DNA from 3 places in the Streptomyces sp. TG1A-60 genome. Region 2 is predicted to be linked to each of the others. Evidence: riboswitches for the same ligand, from Rfam matches in the RefSeq annotation. Region 2 holds a riboswitch; each other region holds the start of a gene.
The links. A riboswitch is a leader RNA that binds a small molecule or an ion and turns the genes downstream of it on or off. The one in region 2 is predicted to bind cyclic di-AMP.
Positions count from the first base shown of each region.

Region 1: linked by a shared signal. The riboswitch ahead of WBG99_RS03095 (peptidoglycan DD-metalloendopeptidase family protein) and the one ahead of WBG99_RS18920 (M23 family metallopeptidase) in region 2 are both predicted to bind cyclic di-AMP.
Region 3: linked by a shared signal. The riboswitch ahead of WBG99_RS31225 (C40 family peptidase) and the one ahead of WBG99_RS18920 (M23 family metallopeptidase) in region 2 are both predicted to bind cyclic di-AMP.

Region 1 is NZ_CP147520.1:849,533-856,954, reverse strand. Features, by position in the region: partial or broken gene dxs (1-deoxy-D-xylulose-5-phosphate synthase) at 1-856, shown strand, start outside; gene WBG99_RS03110 (aspartate aminotransferase family protein) at 857-2,266, shown strand; gene WBG99_RS03105 (tyrosine-protein phosphatase) at 2,649-3,446, opposite strand; gene WBG99_RS03100 (alpha-galactosidase) at 3,704-5,776, shown strand; cyclic di-AMP (ydaO/yuaA leader) riboswitch at 6,079-6,237, shown strand; gene WBG99_RS03095 (peptidoglycan DD-metalloendopeptidase family protein) at 6,243-7,241, shown strand.
Region 2 is NZ_CP147520.1:4,382,416-4,389,837, forward strand. Features, by position in the region: gene WBG99_RS18900 (dihydrofolate reductase family protein) at 1-99, opposite strand, end outside; gene WBG99_RS18905 (MarR family transcriptional regulator) at 238-756, shown strand; gene ribA (GTP cyclohydrolase II) at 917-1,567, shown strand; gene WBG99_RS18915 (PP2C family protein-serine/threonine phosphatase) at 1,771-2,823, shown strand; cyclic di-AMP (ydaO/yuaA leader) riboswitch at 3,129-3,290, shown strand; gene WBG99_RS18920 (M23 family metallopeptidase) at 3,301-4,359, shown strand; gene WBG99_RS18925 (PrsW family intramembrane metalloprotease) at 4,614-5,915, opposite strand; gene trmB (tRNA (guanosine(46)-N7)-methyltransferase TrmB) at 5,995-6,828, opposite strand; gene lhgO (L-2-hydroxyglutarate oxidase) at 7,113-7,422, opposite strand, start outside.
Region 3 is NZ_CP147520.1:7,098,803-7,106,224, reverse strand. Features, by position in the region: gene WBG99_RS31235 (ATP-dependent Clp protease proteolytic subunit) at 312-953, shown strand; gene WBG99_RS31230 (hypothetical protein) at 960-1,277, shown strand; cyclic di-AMP (ydaO/yuaA leader) riboswitch at 1,609-1,828, shown strand; gene WBG99_RS31225 (C40 family peptidase) at 1,832-2,305, shown strand; gene WBG99_RS31220 (DUF6328 family protein) at 2,381-2,929, shown strand; gene WBG99_RS31215 (ATP-binding protein) at 2,934-3,359, opposite strand; gene WBG99_RS31210 (helix-turn-helix transcriptional regulator) at 3,606-4,466, shown strand; gene WBG99_RS31205 (DUF397 domain-containing protein) at 4,476-4,700, shown strand; gene WBG99_RS31200 (8-amino-7-oxononanoate synthase) at 4,758-5,885, opposite strand; gene bioB (biotin synthase BioB) at 6,125-7,333, shown strand; gene WBG99_RS31190 (adenosylmethionine--8-amino-7-oxononanoate transaminase) at 7,326-7,422, shown strand, end outside.

The DNA.
Region 1 (7,422 bases), 3.5 Mb from region 2:
GGTGTGGGACGTCGGGATCGCCGAGCAGCACGCGGCGGTGTCGGCGGCCGGCCTCGCCACCGGCGGGCTGCACCCGGTCGTGGCGGTCTACTCGACCTTCCTCAACCGGGCCTTCGACCAACTGCTGATGGATGTGGCGCTGCACCGGTGCGGGGTCACCTTCGTCCTGGACCGGGCCGGGGTCACCGGAACCGACGGCGCCTCGCACAACGGCATGTGGGACATGTCGATCCTCCAGGTCGTGCCGGGGCTGCGGATCGCCGCGCCGCGCGACGCCGACCAGTTGCGGGCGCAGCTGCGGGAGGCGGTCGCCGTCGACGACGCGCCCACGCTGATCCGGTTCCCCAAGGAGTCGGTGGGGCCCCGGACCCCGTCCCTGGAACGGGTGGGCGGCATGGACGTCCTGCACCGCCCCCCGTCCTCGGAGCGTCCTGCGGTGCTGCTGGTGGCCGTCGGCGTCATGGCGTCGGTGTGCCTGCAGGCCGCCGAACTGCTGGAGGCGCGGGGCATCGGCTGCACCGTCGTCGACCCGCGCTGGGTCAAGCCGGTCGATCCGGCACTGCCGTGGCTCGCCGACGAACACCGGCTGGTGGCCGTCGTCGAGGACAACAGCCGGGCGGCCGGGGTGGGTTCGGCGGTCGCGCTCGCCCTGGCGGACGCCGAAGTGGACCTACCCGTAAGACGGTTCGGGATTCCGGAGCAGTTCCTGCCGCATGCCAAGCGCGGGGAGGTGCTGGCGGACATAGGTCTGACGCCGGTCGAGATCGCCGATCGGATCAGCGTCTGTCCGGCCCTCAAGGACGAGCCGACGACGGGGGACCTGCCCGAGGCCGAGCATGCCAAGGAGAAACCGTAAATGACCACCGCCGAACCCACCGACGGCATCGAGGAGTTCGACCTCGGCAGACTCCTGACCGAGCGCGGCGCCGAGCGCTACGAACTCCACGCCCGGCATCTCAACCACCAACTCCCGCGCATGCTGCACACCATCGGCTTCGACAAGGTCTACGAGCGGGCCGAGGGCGCGTACTTCTGGGACGCGGACGGCGCCGACTACCTGGACATGCTCGCCGGGTTCGGGGTGATGGGGCTCGGCCGCCATCACCCCGTGGTCCGCAAGGCGCTGCACGACGTCCTCGACGCGCGGCTCGCCGACCTGACCCGCTTCGACTGCCAGCCGCTGCCCGGACTGCTCGCCGAGAGGCTGCTTACCCACAGCCCGCACCTGGACCGGGTCTTCTTCGGCAACAGCGGCACCGAGGCCGTCGAGACCGCGCTGAAGTTCGCCCGCTGCGCCACCGGCAGACCGCGCGTCCTGTACTGCGCCCACGCCTTCCACGGGCTCACCGCCGGCTCGCTGTCCGTGAACGGCGAGGACGGCTTCCGGGACGGCTTCGCACCGCTGCTGCCCGACACGGCCGTACCATTCGGTGATCTCGACTCCCTGGCAAGAGAGTTGAAGAAGGACGACGTCGCCGCCCTCATCGTCGAGCCCATCCAGGGCAAGGGGGTGCGCGAGGCGCCGCCCGGCTATCTGCGCGCCGCACAGGAGCTGCTGCGCCGGCGCAAGGCGCTGCTGATCGTCGATGAGGTGCAGACCGGTCTCGGGCGGACCGGGGACTTCTACGCCTACCAGCACGAGGACGGTGTCGAGCCGGACCTGGTCTGTGTGGCGAAGGCGCTCTCCGGCGGCTATGTACCGGTCGGGGCGACCCTCGGAAAGGAGTGGATCTTCAAGAAGGTCTACGCGTCGATGGACCGCGTCCTCGTCCACTCGGCCAGCTTCGGCTCCAATGCCCAGGCCATGGCCGCCGGCCTGGCCGTCCTCTCGGTCATGGAGAACGAGCAGCTCGTGGCGAACGCCCGGGCCACGGGGGAGCGGCTGAAGGCCCGGCTCGGGGCGCTCGTAGACAAGTACGAGCTGCTGAGCGACGTACGCGGCCGGGGGCTGATGATCGGTATCGAGTTCGGCAGGCCGAAGTCGCTGAAGCTGCGTGGCCGTTGGACGATGCTCCAGGCGGCCCGCAAGGGACTGTTCGCGCAGATGGTCGTCGTACCGCTGCTGCGGCGGCATCGCATCCTCACCCAGGTCTCCGGCGACCATCTGGAGGTGATCAAGCTGATTCCGCCGCTGGTCATCGGGGAACGGGAGGTGGACCGGTTCGTCGAGGCCTTCACCGAGGTGATGGACGACGCGCACGGCGGCAGCGGGCTGATGTGGGACTTCGGCAGGACGCTGATGAAGCAGGCGGTGGCCAGCCGCTAGTGCCGCGTCGGTCAAGGTTTGCCCGTCAAGGAGCGGCGTCCGGTGCGTGCTCTCGGCGTGCCGGCCGGAAGGCGTCATCCGCCCGAAGGGCCTGGACGTACTCGGGCTTTCGTCCGGTGCGGCGAGAGGGCGTGCCGGGCGTCGCGACGGGGCGAACCTTGGCTGACGCGGCACTAGTTGTACGGGCGGCGGAAGGGGCCGCCGACGGTGCGGCTCCGGCGGTCTTTGCCTCTGAGGCAAGAATGGGCCGCAGAGGCGAAGGTCCGGCTGAACGGAGGGCATGAGCCCTCCCGAGGGTACGCCCCCGCTGGACGGAGCTGCCCGCCGTCGCCCCGCAGCACGCCGACGCGGGCCGGCCTCCCAGGGGATGCCCGAACAGCACCTAGTCGAGCAGCCGCTCGCGCAGCAGCTCCCGGGTCTGAGGGGTCACCTTCAGACCCTGCTCCAGATACGTGTCCACATTGCCCCAGGTCTCCTCGACCGTGTCCAGGGCCGCCTGGAGGTACTCGGCGCGGGCGTCGAACAGCGGGCTCAGCAGCTCCATGATCTCCGGGGAGTAGGCGCTCGCGGAGGTGCTGCTGCGGTGCACCTTGTAGCGGCGGTGCTTGGCGTTCGACTCCAGGTAGTCCGCCACGACGGCCTCGCGCTCGACACCCAGGGCGAGGAGGGTGACGGCGATGGAGAGGCCCGCGCGGTCCTTGCCCGCCGCGCAGTGCATCAGCGCGGGCACGCTGTCCTCGGCCAGCGCGTGCAGCACACGCGAGTGCTCGGCCGTGCGGTGCTTGACGATCGTGCGGTAGGAGGTGATCATCCGGCCGGCCGCCTTGCCGTCGTCCAGCAGCGCGCGCAGCTGGTCCAGGTCGCCGTCGCGGACCATCTTCCAGAACTCGGCGCCGTCCGCCGGATCGCTCAGCGGCAGGTTCACATTGCGCACGCCGGGCAGCTCGACGTCCGGGCCCTCCAGCTTCTGGTCGGCCGCGTTGCGGAAGTCGAAGACCGTGTGCAGGCCGAGGGAGGCCAGGAACGCGGTGTCCTCGTCGGTCGCGTGCGCGAGGTGGCCACTGCGGAACAGGACTCCATGACGCACCCGACGGCCGTCCACGGTCGGCAGACCGCCCACATCGCGGAAGTTGCGCACTCCGGTCAGCTCGGGCTCGGTCGACGGGATCTGCTGCGTCACGGGGGCTCCTCCCATCCGGCCGCCGGCGCCGATCGTCGACGGGCGCGCACTCGACACCGAGGCGCGCACTCGACGATACGACATGGGCGGGTACCCCAAGGAGTCGTCCACAGGGGCCGTGAGGGGCGCCCGACGGTTGTCCACAGGGCCCTGCGGGAAGGGGCGTCGGCAGTTGTCCACAGGCATTGCCGAGCGCCTGCGACGACCTGCGATGATGTTGAAGCCCGATCGCACCTGTTCGAATCTGTGGGGACTTTATGTTGGACATCGGCGCAGACGGCCGGACCTGGCTTCTCACGGGACCCAGGAGCAGCTATGCCCTACGGCTCACGGAGAACGACGAACTGCTGCACCTGCACTGGGGCCCTTGTATCGCCCTCGCCGACGCCGAGGAGCTGGCCGCTCGGCAGCAGCTGGTGTACTGGCCGTTCGAGGCCCCGGTCGACGGATACGAGGAGTACCCCGTCGAGGGCGGCCCCCGCTTCGCCCGCCCCGCCCTCTCCGTGCGCACGGACGAGCGGCGCGGTACCGAGTGGACCTTCCGGACGTACGAGGCCGACGGCGACGAGCTGCGGCTGAGTTTCACCGACGGCGGCCTCGGGATCACCCTGCACTACCGGATGCGCGACGACGTGGTGGAGCGCTGGGTGACCCTGGTCAACGAGGGTCCGACAGCGGAGCTGCTGCGGGCCGACTCGGCGACCTGGACGCTGCCGCCGCGCGAGGAGGCCTGGCGGCTGTCGCAGCTGCACGGGCGGTGGGCGGCCGAGTCCCGGCTGGTGCGCGCGGACCTCACCTACGGCGAGAAGGTCATCGGCAGCCGCCGCGGGCACACCGGGCATCAGCACCTGCCCTGGGTCGCCCTGGACACCGACGCCGGCGAGGAGCGGGGCGAGGTCTACGGCTGCGCCCTCGGCTGGTCGGGTTCCTGGCGGATCGCGGTCGCCCAACTCCCGGACGCGCGCGTGCAGATCACCGGCGGCGCCGGGTACGACGAGTCCGGTCTGCTGCGGCTGGAGACGGGCGACACCTTCACCACGCCCGTCTTCGCGGGCCTGTGGAGCGACGGCGGCCACGGCGGGGCGAGCCGCGCCTGGCACGCGTACCAGCGGACGTACGTCATCCCGGACGCGGACCAGGACCGGCCGGTGCTCTTCAACTCCTGGGAGGCCACCGAGTTCGACATCTCCGAGGAGCAGCAGGGCACGCTCGCGCGACGCGCGGCGGCCGTCGGGGTCGAGCTGTTCGTGGTGGACGACGGCTGGTTCGGGGCGCGCACCAGCGACCGGGCCGGCCTCGGCGACTGGACACCCAACCCCGACCGCTTCCCCAAGGGGCTGAAGCCGCTCGCCGACTATGTGCATGCCCTCGGTATGCAGTTCGGCATCTGGGTCGAGCCCGAGATGGTCAACCCGGACAGCGAGCTGTACCGGGCGCACCCCGAATGGGTACAGTTCCAACCGGGGCGAAAGCGGACGGAACTGCGTAATCAGCTTGTCCTCAATCTCGCGCGTGAGGACGTCCAGGAGTACCTCTGGGAGCGACTGGACACTCTCCTGTCCAGCGCGCCGATCGACTATGTGAAGTGGGACTTCAACCGCTGCTTCACGGATGCCGGCTGGCCCGGGGAGCCGTATCCGCAGAAGCTGTGGGTCGAGCATGTGCAGGCCTTCTACGCGCTGCTGGACCGGTTGCGGTCCGCCCACCCGCAGGTCGCCTTCGAGTCGTGCTCCGGCGGCGGCGGTCGTATCGACCTCGGGGTCATGGCGCGGACCGACCAGGTGTGGACCTCCGACAACACCGACCCGCTCGACCGGCTCGCCATCCAGCACGGCTTCAGCCAGGTCCACCCGGCCCGGACCATGGCCGCGTGGGTCACGGACAGTCCGAACAACCAGCTCAACGGTCGGGTCAGCACACTGCGGTTCCGGTTCGTCAGCGCCATGGCGGGTGTGCTCGGTGTCGGCGGCGACCTCGCCGAGTGGAGCGAGGAGGAGTTGGCCGAGGCGCGGGACTGGGTGGAGCTGTACAAGGAGATCCGGCCGGTCGTGCAGCGCGGCGACCTCTACCGGCTCCGGCCGCCGACCGGTGGGCTGAGCGCCGTGCAGTACGTCCATGGTGACGAGATCGTCGTGCTCGCCTGGCTCCAGGCCCAACACTACGGCGAGCCGGTCGCGCCGCTCCGGCTGCGCGGCCTCGACCCGACAGAAGTGTATGAGTGCCGCGAAACGGGTGAAATGCACCGAGGTGCCGTGCTGTTGCATCACGGCCTGCGGACCGGTCTGCGGGGCGACTTCGATGCGATGGTTATCCGCATGCGTCGTACTTGAGCTATCTGTCCGAAATGAAGCGGTAATTCCAAGTAGCCCTGGAATAGAACCTACTGGCTCGTAGCGGAGTGAGCAGCGTCATACTCGTGACCGTCCGCTGTCGCCATGTCCACGTAATTCGTAGGTGTTTCCAGGGTGGTTGGTAAACGCTCAGGGGCGGTCTTTTACGGAGCGTGATCATTAATTGAGATAAGGATCAGACAGGAAGACGCACAGGAAATCCCCATGGTTGTCTCTGTGGCCACAAGTCGCTTACGTTCGGCGTCAATCCGGACGGACGCCCAATCCTGCCGCCGACCGGAGCCGCGTACCGACCCGATCCACGGCAGGAGCGGGGGACCCACAGGTATCACCGCCTGTTCCGGTCTCCGGAACGGCTAGGGGTAAAGCCGTGCACAAGCACGGCCGGGCATCTCCAGTCCGCACCCGACAGCTCACCTCGCAGGCGCCGGAGAGGAAAACGCCCATGCCCGCGAAGGGTAAGCACCGCCGTCCGAAGTCCCAGCGTTTCACCCGCTCGATCGCCGCCGCCGGCACCGGTGGGGCCGCTCTCGCGCTGCCGTTGATCGGAGCCGCAGGCGCCCACGCGGCGACCCCGACCGCCGCCGTTTCCGACGTATCCGAGAAGACCCTCACGGTCGCCGGCGAGAAGGCCACCGCCGAGGCCGGTGCGAGACTGGGCCAGGCCGAGAGGGCCGCCCAGGCGGAGAAGACCGCCACCAAGAAAGCGTCCGCCGAGACCTATTCGGTGAAGGTCGGCGACTACCTCTCGAAGATCGCGGACGAGCAGGACGTCGAGGGCGGCTGGAAGCGGCTCTACTCGGACAACCGCGAGGCGGTCGGCTCCGACCCTTCGCTCATCCACCCGGGTCTCAAGCTCACGATCGGGGGGCAGGCCGCGTCGAGCGGTGCGCCGCAGTCGTCGGAGAAGCCCCAGCCGCCGCAGTCGTCTACGAAGCCCCAGTCGTCGAAGTCCTCCGGCTCCTCGGCGCAGGAGTCGAAGGACACCCAGGCGTCGACCTCCACGTCCGCGGGCCAGTCCTCGCAGTCCAGTGGTGCCGGCTTCAGCGGGCCCATCCAGGGCGCCACCGTCGGCACCGCGTACAAGACCGCCGGAAGCATGTGGTCCAGCGGTTACCACACCGGCGTCGACTTCGTGGCCCCGACCGGCACCGGCCTCAAGTCCGTGGGCGCGGGCACCGTCGTCTCCGCCGGCTGGGGCGGCGCCTACGGCAACCAGGTCGTCATCAGGCTCGCCGACGGCTACTACGCCCAGTACGCCCACCTGTCGTCGATCTCCGTCTCCGCGGGCCAGTCCGTGAGCGGCGGCCAGCAGATCGGCCTCTCCGGCGCGACCGGCAACGTCACCGGCCCGCACCTTCACTTCGAGATCCGTACGAGCCCGAACTACGGCTCGGACATCGACCCGCTGGCGTATCTCCGCTCGAAGGGCGTCAGCCTCTGACGCAAACGCCGTTCTCGACAGGCCGGCCCCCGTGTCCCGGGGGCCGGCCTTCGGCGTTGTCGGACCTGTGGGGCCGGCGGGGGCCCGCGCGGAGCGCAGTCCGCGTCACGCTCTCGTGGTGTGGCCGGGCGACGTCTCGACAGGGGTGCGGCAGAAGGGCACAGTGATCGCCGTAAGCGCT
Region 2 (7,422 bases):
GTCGGCCGGGTTCGACAGCAGCAGCCGTTCGGGCCCGGTGTCGTCCAGGTAGCCGTCGAGGGAGACGGCGGCGGACAACAGGACGTAGGGCTGGGGCATGGGCGCGCTCCCTGACGGTGACGGTGGTGATCACTGCGAAGGTGGTGATGACTGTGCCGGGGGCGGTCACCGTGACGGTGACGATGACTGCGACGGCACGACTTGGTTCAAGTTTTAAACAGTAACTACACTGTACGTATGACGACCCGCTGGCTCACCCCCGAGGAACAGCGTGCCTGGCGTTCCTACGTGGCCGCGAGCTCCCTCCTGGAGGACGCGCTCGACCGGCAGCTCCAGCAGGAGGCCGGCCTGCCGCACCTCTACTACTCCGTGCTGGCCGCCCTCTCCGAGGTGCCCGAACGCCGGATGCGGATGACCGATCTCGCCGAGTCCCTGAAGATCACACGCAGCCGGCTCACGTACGCCGTGACCCGGCTGGAGAAGGACGGTGTGGTGCGGCGCGAGGAATGCCAGTGGGACAAGCGAGGCAGTGTCGCCGTGCTCACCGACGAGGGCATGGCCCTGCTGGAGCGCGCGGCGCCGGGCCATGTCGAGATGGTCCGCAAGGCCGTCTTCGACCACCTCGGCCCCGAGCAGATCGGGCAGCTGGAGGAGATCTGCGCGGCCATCGCGACGGCGATCCAGGGCGAGGGCCGGCGGACGTCCGCCCCCGGCGACCTGCCGTGGCGCCGCCGCGCCTGCCCGCCGAGGCGGTAGCGGTCCCCCGCGCGGTCGCTGTGGCGGCGGGAATGTGACGCATCCCCAATGCGGCCTCGGGCTATTGCTTGAACTTTGAAGCATGGGTTAGAGTCACCGCGAGCGCTGTGCTTCAAATCTGAAGCACAGCGGCACCTCGCACCAGGACCGGAGAGCCCGCATGCCCGACTTTCCCGCTGCCACCGCGCGTGCCCGCGTCCGGGTACCGCTGCGTTTCCACGACGGCTACGGCGCCGACGCCGAACTGGTCACCTTCCACGGCCTCGTCGACGGCCAGGAGCACGTGGCGGTCGTCCTCGGCGATCCCGCCCCCGGCCCGGCCCCGCTGGTCCGGTTGCACTCCGAGTGCCTGACCGGCGACGTCTTCGGCTCGGCCCGCTGCGACTGCGGTCCGCAGCTGCGCGAGGCGGTGGAGCGGATCGCCGACCGAGGGGGCGTCCTCCTCTACCTCCGTCAGGAGGGCCGGGGCATCGGCCTCTACAACAAGCTCGACGCGTACGCCCTCCAGGACCAGGGCCTCGACACCTACGAGGCGAACGCGGCGCTCGGACTGCCGGAGGACGCCCGCGACTACACGGCGGCGGCCCAGATGCTGGCCGCCCTCGGCTTCGACGAGCTGGACCTGCTCTCCAACAACCCCGACAAGGCGCAGCAACTCCGCGACCTCGGCGTCGGCGTCCGGCACCGTGTCCCCACGGGTGTCTTCACCACCGCCCACAACGTCCGCTACCTCCGCGCGAAGGTCCTCCAGACCCAGCACACGCTCCCCCTCCCGGAGCTGACGCACCTGCCGGAACTGACGGCCGGCTGAGCCCCGGGGGACGGGGCCGGGGCGCAGGCGGGTACCGGGTGGGGGCGAGGGCGAACCGGCGGTGCGCCCACTAGCCCACTCGGCCCCACCGACTAGCCCGGCGCCCCGACCACGGAAACCCTGTATCCGTGGGGCAGTCAGAGGATGCGGAGGGCGCGAGGGAGCCGGCCGGCAGGCGGTTCTCCCGCACCCGTACCCTCGTCCTGGTCCTCCCCGTCCTGCTGATCACGACGGGCCTCTTCTACGACCACTTCACGCCGAGCGAGTTCACGGCCGTCCCCTTCTTCACCGCCGCGCCCCTCGTGGCTGCCCCTCTCTACTCGCTCCACGGCACGGTGACCACCGGCGTCGCCTCGGTGGCCGGCATCACGGTACGGATCCTCTATGACGACACGAGCCATGAGGACGCGGTCACCGAGGTCGTGACCGTGGCCACCGTCGCCGTACTGGCCGTGCTCATCAACCGTCTCGCCCGGCGCAGCGACGCCCGGCTCGCCACCGCCCACGAGATCGCCGAGGCCGCGCAGCGGGCCGTACTGCCGGTGCCGCAGGAGCGGATCGGCGGGCTGGAGATCGCCGCGCGGTACGAGGCGGCGCAGACCGGGGCGTCGATCGGGGGCGATCTGTACGCCGTGCAGGACTCGCCCCACGGCCTGCGGCTGATCGTGGGCGATGTGCGCGGCAAGGGGTTGGGGGCGGTGTCGGAGGTGGCGGTGCTGATCGGGGCGTTCCGGGAGGCGGCCGAGCAGGAGTCGACGCTCGAAGCGGTCGTCCAGCGGCTGGAGCGGGCGCTGGCCCGGGAGTCGACGCGGCGGGAGGCCACACGGCGCGACGCGACGGAGCGGTACGAGGGGTTCGTCACGGCCGTACTGGCGGAGTTCCCGCACGGTGCCGGCCGCGCCCGGACCGTGAACCGCGGCCACCCGTCCCCCCTGCTGCTGCACGCCGACGGCACCGTGCGCATCCTGGACGCGCCGCACCCCGCGCTGCCGCTCGGCATGGACGACCTGGGGGCCTGGCCGGACCGCGCCGACGACACCGTGTTCCCGCCCGGCGCCACGCTGCTCTTCTACACCGACGGCCTGTCCGAGGCGCGGGACGCCCGGGGCGTCTTCTACGACCCGGCCGAGCGGCTCTCCGGCCGTACCTTCTCCGCCCCGCGCGCCCTGCTCGCGACCCTCTCCGAGGAGGTACGCCGGCACACGGGCGGTCGTACGACGGACGACATGGCGCTCCTGGCGGTCCGCCGCACCTGACGCCCCCCTCGCACACCGCTCCTCGTGCGGCGGCCCACACGTCTCTCTCACATCTCCCGTGATCGACATCACGAGGCGTGTTCGTTTGGTCTTCCTCCGTATACCGACTGACGCGTGCTCAGGGAGTCTGCTACTCCTGATTGATCCTGAGGCAAGGTCAACTCGCCCGCTTTCCGCCCCTCGTGACCCGTAAGTCCAGCGTGAAAGCCGGAACGATCATCCAGAACAGCTTGGAATGGAGTACTCGCGTCTATTAACGTTCGATAACGCAGCGCGGTCGTCCCAGCCGTCACAAGAGACGGCTCCGTGCTCACGCGCCGAATCCCGCAAGGGAACCGGGGAACCACCACTCTGGGGTGAATCGCACGGAAGCCGTCGTGGCAGCACGCACGACCGGTTTACGCGCGTAGGAGACCTTCCTGCTCCGAACCCGTCAGCTAACCCGGTAGGCGAGGAGGAAGGAAGGAGTACGCCCACGTGGCGTCAAACCGGTCCGCGACCGAAGCCCCGTTCGAACCGAGCCAACGCGACGGCGAAAGCCAGACGTTCGGCTACGGCAGCTACAACAGTGACAACGAGGGCCCTTGGCAGGAGTGGAATCCCAGTGAGGAATCCATTCGCCCCCTTCGCGGCCGACACCGCGTGGCCAAGCCGCGCGGCGGACTCGCCCGTGGCGGACTGGCCCGGAGCTCCACGGTTCTCGGCGTCGGTGTCATAGCCGCCGTCGGCGGCGCCGGCATGGCCAGCGCGCAGTCCGGCAAGCCTCCGGTGTCCATATCGTTGCCCGACGTGCCGAACGTCGGCTCGGTCTTCGAGGACGACACCGAGACGCCGGAGCCGCAGGCCTCCACCACCCCGCTCAGCAGCGCCGGCCTGATCGCCGCCGACACCGAGCAGGGCGCCGCGAACGCCGGCGAGGCACTCCGCGCCCGCATCATCGCGCAGGCCGAGTCCCAGCAGGACGCGTTCGACAAGGCCACCGCCGAGGCGGCCCAGACCGCCGCCGCGGAGAAGGCGGCCGAGGAGGCCGCCGAGGAGAAGAAGGCGGCCGAGGCCAAGGAAGCCGCCGCGAAGCAGAAGGCGGCCGAGGAGGCCGAGAGGAAGAAGGAAGCCGAGCGCCTCGCCGCCCTGGCCAAGCAGTTCACGCTTCCCACCTCCTCCTACACCCTCACCTCCGCCTTCGGCCAGGCCGGGCCCTACTGGTCCTCCGGCTACCACACCGGCCTCGACTTCGCCGCCCCCACCGGCACCCTCATCAAGGCCGTCCACAGCGGCACCATCACGCAGGCCGGCTACGAGGGTTCGTACGGTTACAAGACCGTCCTCACCCTCGATGACGGCACTGAGATCTGGTACGCCCACCAGTCCTCCATCGGCGTCAGCGTCGGCCAGAAGGTCGCCACCGGCGATGTCATCGGCCGCGTCGGCGCCACCGGCAACGTCACCGGAGCCCACCTCCACCTGGAGGTCCACGCGGCCGGCGGGGGCGGCATCGACCCGGCGGCCTGGCTGCGCAGCAAGGGCCTGAACCCGTAGAACGAGCGAGCTCCGCAAGGCTGCCGACCGGTGAGGCCCGGTGGTCCTTGCGGCTGTACGCCGCGTGAGCCCTTGAGGCCTACGCGGCGTTCGTCATCCTGCCGCGTCTGCCGCGTCTGCCGCGTCTGCCGCGTCTGCCGCGTCTGCCGCGCCTGTCGCATCGGCCGCATCGGCTGCGTCCGTCGCGTCCGGCCCGATGGGCGCTCGCCGTACCTGTCGGCCCCGGCCCGCCCGTCGGTCCGCGAACGGTCTAGCTAGTAGCGATACGGGTTGTACGTGGGATACGGCGTCAGCCCGTACGGCACCGGGCGCCCGTACCCCGGGTACCCGTACCCGCCACCGGCCTCTTGCCCCGCATACCCCAGGGCGGGCCGCGCCAGTTCCCGGCGTCGCCACAGTTCGAAGAGCAGCTCACGTTCGCGGAGCACGAAGTCGCGCCCGGCGCTCCCCCGGAGCCCCCGGTACCGCAGGAACGCCAGCTTCGTCGCGTATGTCTCGTACTCCGCGACCACCCGGCCCCCCGCCTTGCCGAAGTGATGCGCCGCGTACTCCCGCGCCACCCGCCGGGCCCGCATCGACCCCAGCGCGTACGGCTCCGTCGGCGTCAGCCACCCCGCCGCCGCGTACGCCGGCAGCGCCTGCCGGACGATCCGCAACTCCCGCTGCCGCGTCCAGATCACCCACCACGTCAGCAGCCCGAACGCCGGCACCATGAACGCCGCGTACACCGCGAAGAAGCCGTACTCCCCGAACGCCGACGACCCGTTCCAGATCGCGTGCATCCCCACGGCGAGCAACAGTCCGCCCACCGGCACGAGCATCCGCCGGGTCCGCTGCCACTCCGGGGCGAATGCCGCGACCCCGAACCCGATGCCCGTCAGCACGGTGAACAGCGGGTGCGCGAACGGCGACATGATGACCCGCACGAAGAACGTGGCCGCCGTGACCGATGCCAGCCCGCTTCCCCCGCTGAGCTGATCCGTCCCGAACGCGGTCCCGAGATACAGGATGTTCTCGGTGAACGCGAACCCGGTGGCGGTGAACCCCGCGATCACCACCCCGTCCACGACGCCGGTGAAGTCCCGCCTCCGGAAGAGGAACACCAGGAGGACGGCCGCGGCCTTGGCGGTCTCCTCCACGACGGGCGCTATGACGGTGGCACCCAGAGTGTCGGCATGCGTCGGATCGGCGGTGGCGGTCGCGATCCACCGGGTCGCGAAGCTGTTGGCCACGATGGCTATCAGCGCCGCCGCGCACGCCCCCCAGGAGAACGCGAAGACCAGGTTCTTCCAGGGCCCCGGTTCCACCCGGTCCAGCCACCGGAACGCCGCCATGAGCAACGGCACGGGCAGCACCGCGAGTCCGAGCCCGACCAGGAACCCCTCGGTGCCGGTCTGTTCACGGACGAGGGCGAGGATGACGAGCCCGGAGACCCCGAGCAGCCCGATGAGCGCGCCGTACAGGACGTTCGTCCGCTGCCACCAGCGCGTGGGCCTGAACGCATACCCACCGGCAGGGCCGCTGGGATGCGTCGGGTAAGGGGGACTGGTGGCCATTGCATTGACCCTAACGAGGGATGGGAGCCGCCCGCGACGGTGCGTGGTGCCGCGCTCGCGCGGCTGTGACGGAAGGCCGTCAGGCGTCTGTGGGGGGTTGTCCGGACTCCTGCTCTCGCTGCTGTACGCGGCGGAAGAGCAGATCGTTCACGACATGACCCTTGTCCAGCCCCTGTCCCTCGAAACGGGTCAGCGGCCGGAAGCCGGGACGTGGCGCGAACCCACCGTCGGGCCGGGTGTTCTCGAACTCCGGATGAGCGGTCAGCACGGCCAGCATCTGCTCGGCGTACGGTTCCCAGTCCGTCGCACAGTGCACGATCGCTCCCGGCCTGAGCCGTGACGCGGCGAGCGTGAGGAATTCCGGTTGGATCAGCCGCCGCTTGTGGTGCCGCTTCTTCGGCCAGGGATCGGGGAAGTAGACCCGCAGCCCGTCCAGCGAGCCGGGCGGGAGCATCTCCCGCAGCAGAATGATCGCGTCCCCGTTGGCGACCCGCACATGGGACAGTCCGTCCCGGTCCACGAGACTCAGCAGGTTCCCCTGGCCAGGCGTGTGCACGTCCACGGCCAGCACATTGGTCTCCGGATCGGCGGCGGCCATCTGCGCCGTCGCCTCTCCCATCCCGAACCCGATCTCCAGTACGACGGGCTTCTCGTTCCCGAACAACTCGACGAGGTCCAGCGCCCGACCGTCGATGTCCAGCCCCCACTTGGGCCACAGCCGCTGCAACGCGTCCGCCTGCCCGGCCGTCACCCGACTCCGCCGAGGCTGGAAACTCCTGATCCGCCGCTCGAAATGCGACCCGGCGGGATCCGCCTTCGGCCCGTCGGGGAAGCGGGGCTCACCCTTGACCCGGGTACGCCGAAGGGAGGCACCGGAGGTGCGGGGCTCGGGAGTATTGGCGGAGTCAGACACAGTGCCCCGATTTTACGACTCCCCCAAGACGCCCGTCGCAGGCGCCGCCATGCACAGCTGCCGACATGCATAGCCGCCGCCATGCCCACGGCTGCCGACATGCGCATGCCGCTGCGCGCGGCTGCGGGCAGCCGTGCCGCTGGGCGATGGAGGTCCGTCCCGCTCAAGCGAAGTCGAGAGGGGGAGGGCGGGCGCAGCTGCATCCGGCGAGCGCCGGTGAGCGGAACCCGCCCCGCCCGGCCCCAGTCGCCGGGTGCCACGAAGACCAAGGGGCTTGCCGCCCGTCACACCCCGGCGAGCGCCCCCAACGCCCGCCGGCCGACCTCCCTGCCGATCGGCAGGGAGGCGGTCGCCGCGGGCGAAGGCGCGTTCAGCACGTGCACCGCCCGCGCCCCCTCCCTGATCAGGAAGTCGTCCACGAGTGTCCCGTCCCGAAGCACGGCCTGAGCCCGCACCCCGGCCGCCGCAGGCACGAGGTCGCCTTCCGAGACCCCCGGCAGCAACCGCCGCACCGCCCGGGTGAACGCCTTCTTCGACACCGACCGCCGAAGCTCCCCCGCCCCGTACCGCCAGTGCCGTCGGGCTATGCGCCAG
Region 3 (7,422 bases), 2.7 Mb from region 2:
CTGATCCCTGGCGATCGGCTCACGGTCGAGATCGCTTCGGTGAACGGCGCGGACTCGGCGCCCGAGGGCCACGACGTCATACCTGCCGAGGTCGCGAACGCACTCTCCGAGTTCGCCGCCCCGAAGGGCTGACCGCCGATCACCTTCTCGGGCAGGCCGACCCCCGTGGCCATCAACCGACCTCGTTCGCCGCGCACTTCACGGCGCCCCGGACCACATCGGTCCGGGGCGCCGCCGTAGGCGAGCGGCTTTCCACGATCTCGTACGTCCTGTACATTCTGTACAGAAATCGATCTGAGGAGGCGTGCCCCATGCCCGCGAACCGACCGACGGCCCGTTATGTGCTGCCCGAGTTCACCGAGCACACCAGTGCGGGTCACCGGACGATGGATCCGTATGCCAAGCTCCTGGAAGAGCGGATCGTGTTCCTCGGGACGCAGATCGACGACACGTCGGCGAACGACGTGATGGCCCAGTTCATGCACCTCGAACACCAGTCGCCCGACCGGGACATCTCGCTGTACGTCAACTCGCCCGGCGGCTCGTTCAGCGCGATGACGGCGATCTACGACACGATCCGGTTCGTCACCTGTGACGTGGAGACGATCTGCCTGGGGCAGGCGGGATCGTCCGCCGCGGTGCTGCTGGCAGCGGGCACACCGGGCAGGCGGTTCGTACTGCCGGGCGCGCGCGTGGTGATCCACCAGCCGGCGCTGGCCGGCCGGATCGAGGGCCAGGCGAGTGACCTCGCGATCCAGGCCGCGGAGTTGACGCGCAATCGCCGGAAGCTGGAGGAGATGTTCGTCCGGCACACGGGGCAGAGCCCGGAGCGGATCAGCGCCGACATCGAGCGGGACACGTTCCTCGACGCTGAGGCGGCGGTCGAGTACGGGCTGGCCGACCAGGTCGTCCCGAGCCGCAGGGCCTCGGGCGCGCTCCCCGGCGCGAGGTGAGTGTCGATGCTCCCTCCCGAACTGCCGCCGCTGCCCGCCCTCACGCGCGCCGAGGCTGAGCTGATCGACCGCTATCTGGACGTCGTCGACCTGGTCGGCCGGATCAATCCGGCGCGCCCCGGTGACACGTACCGCGGACTGCGGGCGGCGCAGGCGCTCGTCGCCAAGGCGACCGCCCTGCGCGACGCGCTCGAACTGATGCACAGGCGCGGCGAGAACGAGGTACACGCCCCCACCCTCGCGCGGTCCCTGCGCGTGCTCGACGGCGAGCGGCGGGCGGCCCTGGTCTCACTGCCGCCGAAACCGGAGGACTCGCCTGCCTGAACCCATCCCGGGTCGGCCGCCGTACTACTGACGGGCCGTCCGGCCCGGGGTTCGCGCACTCCGGACGGCGTAGCACGATCGACCTATCGGCCCATACGTCGCAAGGAGCTGTGAAGTTGCGCAACGCGCCTACCGCACAGCCGGAATACATCATTCCGGTGCTGGTACGGGCCTCCTCGACCCGTTGGACACAACAGCCGAAAAGGCTCTGTCCACCCGAACGGGTGAGTGGTGAGTAAGACCACAAACCACCGGTTCCGTTGGGAATTTCGGACTTGAGTGCGTCAAGATCCCTTCCTGACGACAAGCCCCCGCCACAGCGGCGGGGCGATCCGGGTGGACGCCGAGTCCTGCCGCCGCCCGGATGACCGGTCGACAGGAGTGCATCGGCAGGAGTGGAGGACCCAAGTACGACGGGTCGCCGGAACGGTCGGCTCCACATGGAGACGCCGCGCCGAGCAGCCCTTGGGGTGAAGCCGCGTCAGCGGCCGGGCAACTTCGCCAGCCCGAATCCGACAGGTCATCCTTCACAGGCGGCTGACGAAGGGTTGCGCATGACTGCGCTGAATCGTGTCCCGTCGCTGTTGACCCGGGCCGGTACGGCCTCGGCTCTCACCATCGCCGCCGTGAGCGGCAGCATCGTGGTACCGGGCGCCGCATCCGGCGCCGAGGCCGCCACCGCGGCGTCGAAGGCACTCAAGGTCGCGGCTTCCAAGAAGGGCTCCCCTTACCAGTACGGAGCCGCCGGTCCAGGCAGGTTCGACTGCTCAGGGCTGACGCTCTACTCGTTCAAGAAGGCGGGCAAGAAGCTGCCCCGTACTGCTCAGCAGCAGTACAACAAGACGAAGCACATCTCCGCGAGCAACCGCAAACTCGGAGACCTCGTCTTCTTCCACTCGGGATCGAGCGTCTACCACGTCGGTATCTACGCGGGGAAGGGAAAGATCTGGCACTCCCCGAAGACGGGTGACGTCGTCCGGCTGCAGAAGCTCTGGACGAAGAGCGTCTGGTACGGCCGGGTCCGCTGACCAGCCGTGGGGGCGGCGGAGATCTCCGCCGCCCCCACGGGCGTGCCACGGGCCGAACTGGTTACTCGTTCGCCCATGGCCGACGAACGCACCCGCCCCGCACGCAACGAGACGCCCCTCGAACGCGCCGACCGCAACTTCTCCGAGCTGCTGCAGGAGCTGCGGGTCACCCAGACCGGGGTGCAGATCCTCTTCGCGTTCCTGCTGACGCTGGCCTTCACGCCGCGCTTCCCGGACCTGGACTCCGTACAGCGCGCCACCTATGTCACCACCCTGCTGCTGGCGGTCCTCGCGGCGGCGCTCTTCACCGCCCCGGCCGCCCTGCACCGCTCGCTCTTCCAGCAGAACGCCAAGCCCGCCATCGTCCAGGTGTCGTCCCGGCTGGCCACCGCGGGCCTCATCGTGCTGATGCCGGCCCTCGCCGGGTCCGTCCTGCTCGTCGTGGACGTGACGCTCGGCCGGGCGGCCGGGATCGTCGCCGGGGCGGGCACGTTCCTCGCGTGCCTGACCCTGTGGGCCGTGCTCCCGAAGCTCGTGGGACGGTCCGCCGGTAACACCGGCACGACGCCGACACCGCCTCCGGGCGAGACCCCCGTCAGGGCTCCTGCGGACCACCGGACCTGACCGGTTACGCGGGAACCGTCCAGGGCAGTTCGATCGCCACCGTCTTGCCGCCCTCCCGGGTGGGTCTGACGCTCAGCCTGCCGCCGCACTCGGCGGTCAGGCAGCGGACGATGACCATGCCCCGGCCGTTGTCCTGCTGGACGGCGGCGGGCAGACGTTTCGGAAAGCGCGGATGGCTGTCGGTGACGCCGATGCGCAGCTGCTCGTCCCGGTCCAGCGCGATGTCCACGGTGAACGTGGGCGACTGACCGAAGGTGTGCTGGACGGCGTTGGTGGCGAGTTCGGACACGATCAGGCGCACGGTCTCCGCGATGTCCGTGCCGCTCGGCAGGCCCCATTCGGCCAGCACCTGGGCGACGTATCTTCGGGCCGCGGACACCGAGGCGGGATCGCTCGGCAGAGTGACGGATGCTTCCTGGTGATCTGCCATGGCGAGTCGTCCCTTTCCCACGGGACCGGTGTCCGACAGGGAGCGGATGGTTCGAGTACGGTCCCGGACTGGTGCTTCGCGCCAGACTGCCACTACCTGGGCCGTCACGGGTGGCGATCCACCAGGATGTGCATATATCTGTCGCTCGAAGCGGTGAACTCTCCGACGACCGACCGTATTCGGGCGGGGTCTTCGTCCATCCTCTGTCGTCACCCCGGCTTCGCACGCCGAGCGGAAGGAGAACCCATGCAGTACGGTCCGGCTGTGCGCCGCCGCAAGCTCGGTGCCGAGTTACGCGTTCTGCGTACCCGCTGCGGTCTGACGAGCATCGAGGCGGCCCATCGGGTCGGCTGGCACCAGTCCAAGGTGAGCCGGATCGAGACGGGCGCCAGCGGGGTGAAGCCCGTGGATGTACGCAGGCTCCTGGACGCGTACGGGGTCGACGACAGCGAGCTCCGGGAGCTGCTCCTGGCGTTGGCGGGCTTTGAGGACGGTGGTGGACGGCACAACTGGTGGCACGCCTACCGGGGCGTACTGCCGCCGACGTACCGGGACTTCATCAGCCTGGAGTCGCAGGCCGGCGGGATACGGACGTTGGAGACCTCGGTCGTGCCGGGCCTCCTGCAGATTCCCGAGTACGCCCGGGCGGTGACCCGGGCCGCCGTGGAGGGTTTGGAAGACGACAAACTCGACGCGCTGGTGGAAGTGCGGCTCGCCCGGCAGGAAGTCCTGCGCGCGGACCCGCCGATGGAGCTGAGCGCCGTGCTCGACGAGGGCGTTCTACGACGCGAGGTGGGCGGTCCCGAGATCATGGCCCGGCAGCTGGGCCGTCTGGTCGAGGCGGCGCGACTCCCTCAGGTACGACTACAGGTGCTGCCGTTCACTGCCGGGGCACACATCGGCGTCACCGGCCCTTTCGTAATCTTCTCATTTAAGAGCACATCTGATCTTGACGTGGTTGTTCTCGACCACTTGACGAGTAGCCTCTACCTTGAGCGGAAAGAAGACCTCAAGGCCTATGTCGAGGCCTTCAACACCCTTCAAGTCCACGCCCTTTCACTCGAGGACTCGTTGGATTACATCGCCGGGCTCGCTGCCGGCGCGTAAGGAGGCACCATGTCCGCACTGCCTCGGAACGTGACCACCAGTACCGAACTGCACGGGGTGCGATGGCTGCGCAGCAGCCGCAGCACCGGAATGAACAACTGCGTCGAAACGGCCCGCCCCGGGTCCGGCCGCTGGGCCGGACTCGTGGCCGTGCGCGACTCGAAGAACACGGCGGGGCCCGCCCTGCTGTTCGACCCCGAGGCCTGGGAGGGATTCGTCACCACGCTTCGATGAGCACCAACGGCAACACACGCACATCCGCTCACGGCGGCACTCGGCCGGGACGCCGACTCACGGTCGCGTATCGCCGATGATCCCCACGGCTCGGTCGATCTGCCCCTCGGTGAGATCCGCCCGGGCGGTCAGCCGCAGCCTCGAAATGCCGTCGGGCACGGACGGTGGGCGGAAGCAGCCGACGGCGAGACCCGCCGACCGGCAGTCCGCCGCCCACCGCACCGCCTGCTCGGGGGACGGTGCGCGCACGGACACCACGGCGGCGTCGGGCCGCACCGCTTCATGGCCCGACGCCGTCAGCCGTGCGTGCAGCTCTCTCGCCACCTCGCGAGCCCGCGCGGCGCGCTCCGGCTCACGGCGCAGCAGCCGGAGCGCGGCGAGGGCCGCGCCGGCCGCGGCCGGGGCGAGGCCGGTGTCGAAGATGAACGTACGGGCGGCGTTGACCAGATGGTCGATGACGGGCGCCGGGCCGAGGACCGCGCCGCCCTGGCTGCCCAGCGACTTCGACAGGGTGACCGTCACGACGACATCGGGGTCGCCCGCGAGCCCGGCCGCCTGCGGCGCGCCCCGGCCGCCGTCGCCCAGGACACCGAGGCCGTGCGCGTCGTCGACGACGAGCCCGGCGCCGTACTCGCGGCAGGCGGCGGCCAGTGCGGTCAGCGGGGCGGCGTCCCCGTCCACGGAGAAGACCGTGTCGGAGACGGCGACGGCAGGACCTCGGCGGGTGCTCAGCGCCTTGCGGACGGCGTCGGGGGCCGCGTGGGCCACGACCTGGGTGGTGCCCCGGGCCAGCCTGCAGCCGTCGATGAGGGAGGCGTGGTTGCCCGCGTCCGACACGACCAGGGAGCCGTGCGGGGCGAGCGCGGTGACGGCGGCGAGGTTGGCCGCGTAGCCGGAGGAGAAGACCAGGGCGGCCTCGAAGCCGCAGAAGTCGGCCAGTTCCCGCTCCAGCTCGCCGTGGAGCTCGGTGGTGCCGGTGACCAGCCGGGACCCGGTGGCCCCGCCGCCCCACCGGCGCGCCGCCCCGGCGGCTCCCTCGGTGATCTCCGGGTGTCGGGCCAGACCCAGGTAGTCGTTGCTCGCGAGGTCGAGGAGCGGCGAGTCGGCGGGGCGGGGGCGCAGGGTCCGTACGAGCCCGGCCCGGCGGCGCGCCGACGCCTGCTCGTCGATCCAGCCGAACGCCATGGGTCCTCCGGGGTGGTGTGGGCGGCCCACGGCGTCGGAGCGGTCACGGGCAGCGCGGCGGGGGCTTTCGCGGACAGTGCTCGCGGGCAGGGCTTTGTGGGCAACGATTTGTAGGCAGTGCACAGACACTAATGGCACGAACGGCCGCCCACGATGTGGCGATACCCACACGTCGAACCGACTCTGTTGTCGGGAGTCTCCTTGGCCGGGAGCGGTCCCGTAGGACAGGATCGGCTCTCATGGACCTGCTGAACACGCTGGTGGACAAGGGGCTCCGGCGCGAGCCGCTGAGCCGTGCCGAGGCGCTCGCCGTCCTCGGCACCTCCGACGACGAGCTGTTGGACGTGGTGGCCGCGGCCGGGAAGGTGCGCCGGCACTGGTTCGGCCACCGGGTGAAACTGAACTATCTGGTCAACCTCAAGTCGGGCCTGTGCCCGGAGGACTGCTCCTACTGCTCCCAGCGGCTCGGCTCCACCGCCGGCATCCTCAAGTACACCTGGCTCAAGCCCGACCAGGCCTCCGAGGCCGCCGCGGCCGGGCTCGCCGGGGGCGCCAAGCGGGTCTGTCTGGTGGCGTCCGGGCGCGGTCCGACCGACCGGGACGTGGACCGGGTCGCCGGCACCATCAAGACGATCAAGGAGCAGAACGAGGGCGTCGAGGTGTGCGCCTGTCTCGGTCTGCTCTCCGACGGCCAGGCCGAACGGCTGCGTGAGGCGGGCGCAGACGCCTACAACCACAACCTCAACACGTCGGAGTCGACGTACGGCGAGATCACGACGACGCACACGTACGCCGACCGTGTCGACACGGTCCAGAAGGCGCACGCGGCGGGGCTCTCGGCCTGCTCCGGCCTGATCGCGGGCATGGGGGAGAGCGACGAGGACCTGGTCGACGTGGTCTTCTCCCTCCGCGAACTGGACCCGGACTCGGTACCGGTCAACTTCCTGATCCCGTTCGAGGGCACCCCGCTCGCCAAGGAGTGGAACCTCACCCCGCAGCGCTGTCTGCGGATCCTGGCCATGGTGCGGTTCGTCTGTCCGGACGTCGAGGTGCGGATCGCGGGCGGCCGTGAGGTCCATCTCCGTACGATGCAGCCGCTCGCCCTGCACCTTGCCAACTCGATCTTCCTCGGTGACTATCTGACCAGCGAGGGCCAGGCCGGCAAGGCCGACCTGGAGATGATCGCGGACGCCGGGTTCGAGGTCGAGGGCACGGACCGGGTGACGCTGCCGGAGCACCGGGGCGGTGGCTGCGGGGGCCGGGAGAGCGCCGGGTGCGGGTCTCACGAGGCAGCCGGGTGCGGGTCCCCTGAGGGCGCCGGGTGCGGGTCTCACGAGGGCGGTGGCGTGTGCGGTTCTCCCGCCGAGGCACCGGCGGGAGAGGCTCGTACGGACCTCGTCTCCGTACGCCGTCGGGGTGCCGGAACGGATCTCGCGCCCAATGCCTGACCTGCCCCACCCGACCGTGCCCGAGCTGCTGGAACTCGACCGGCGGCACGTGTGGCATCCGTACGGGCCCATGCCCGGCCGGCGGGAAC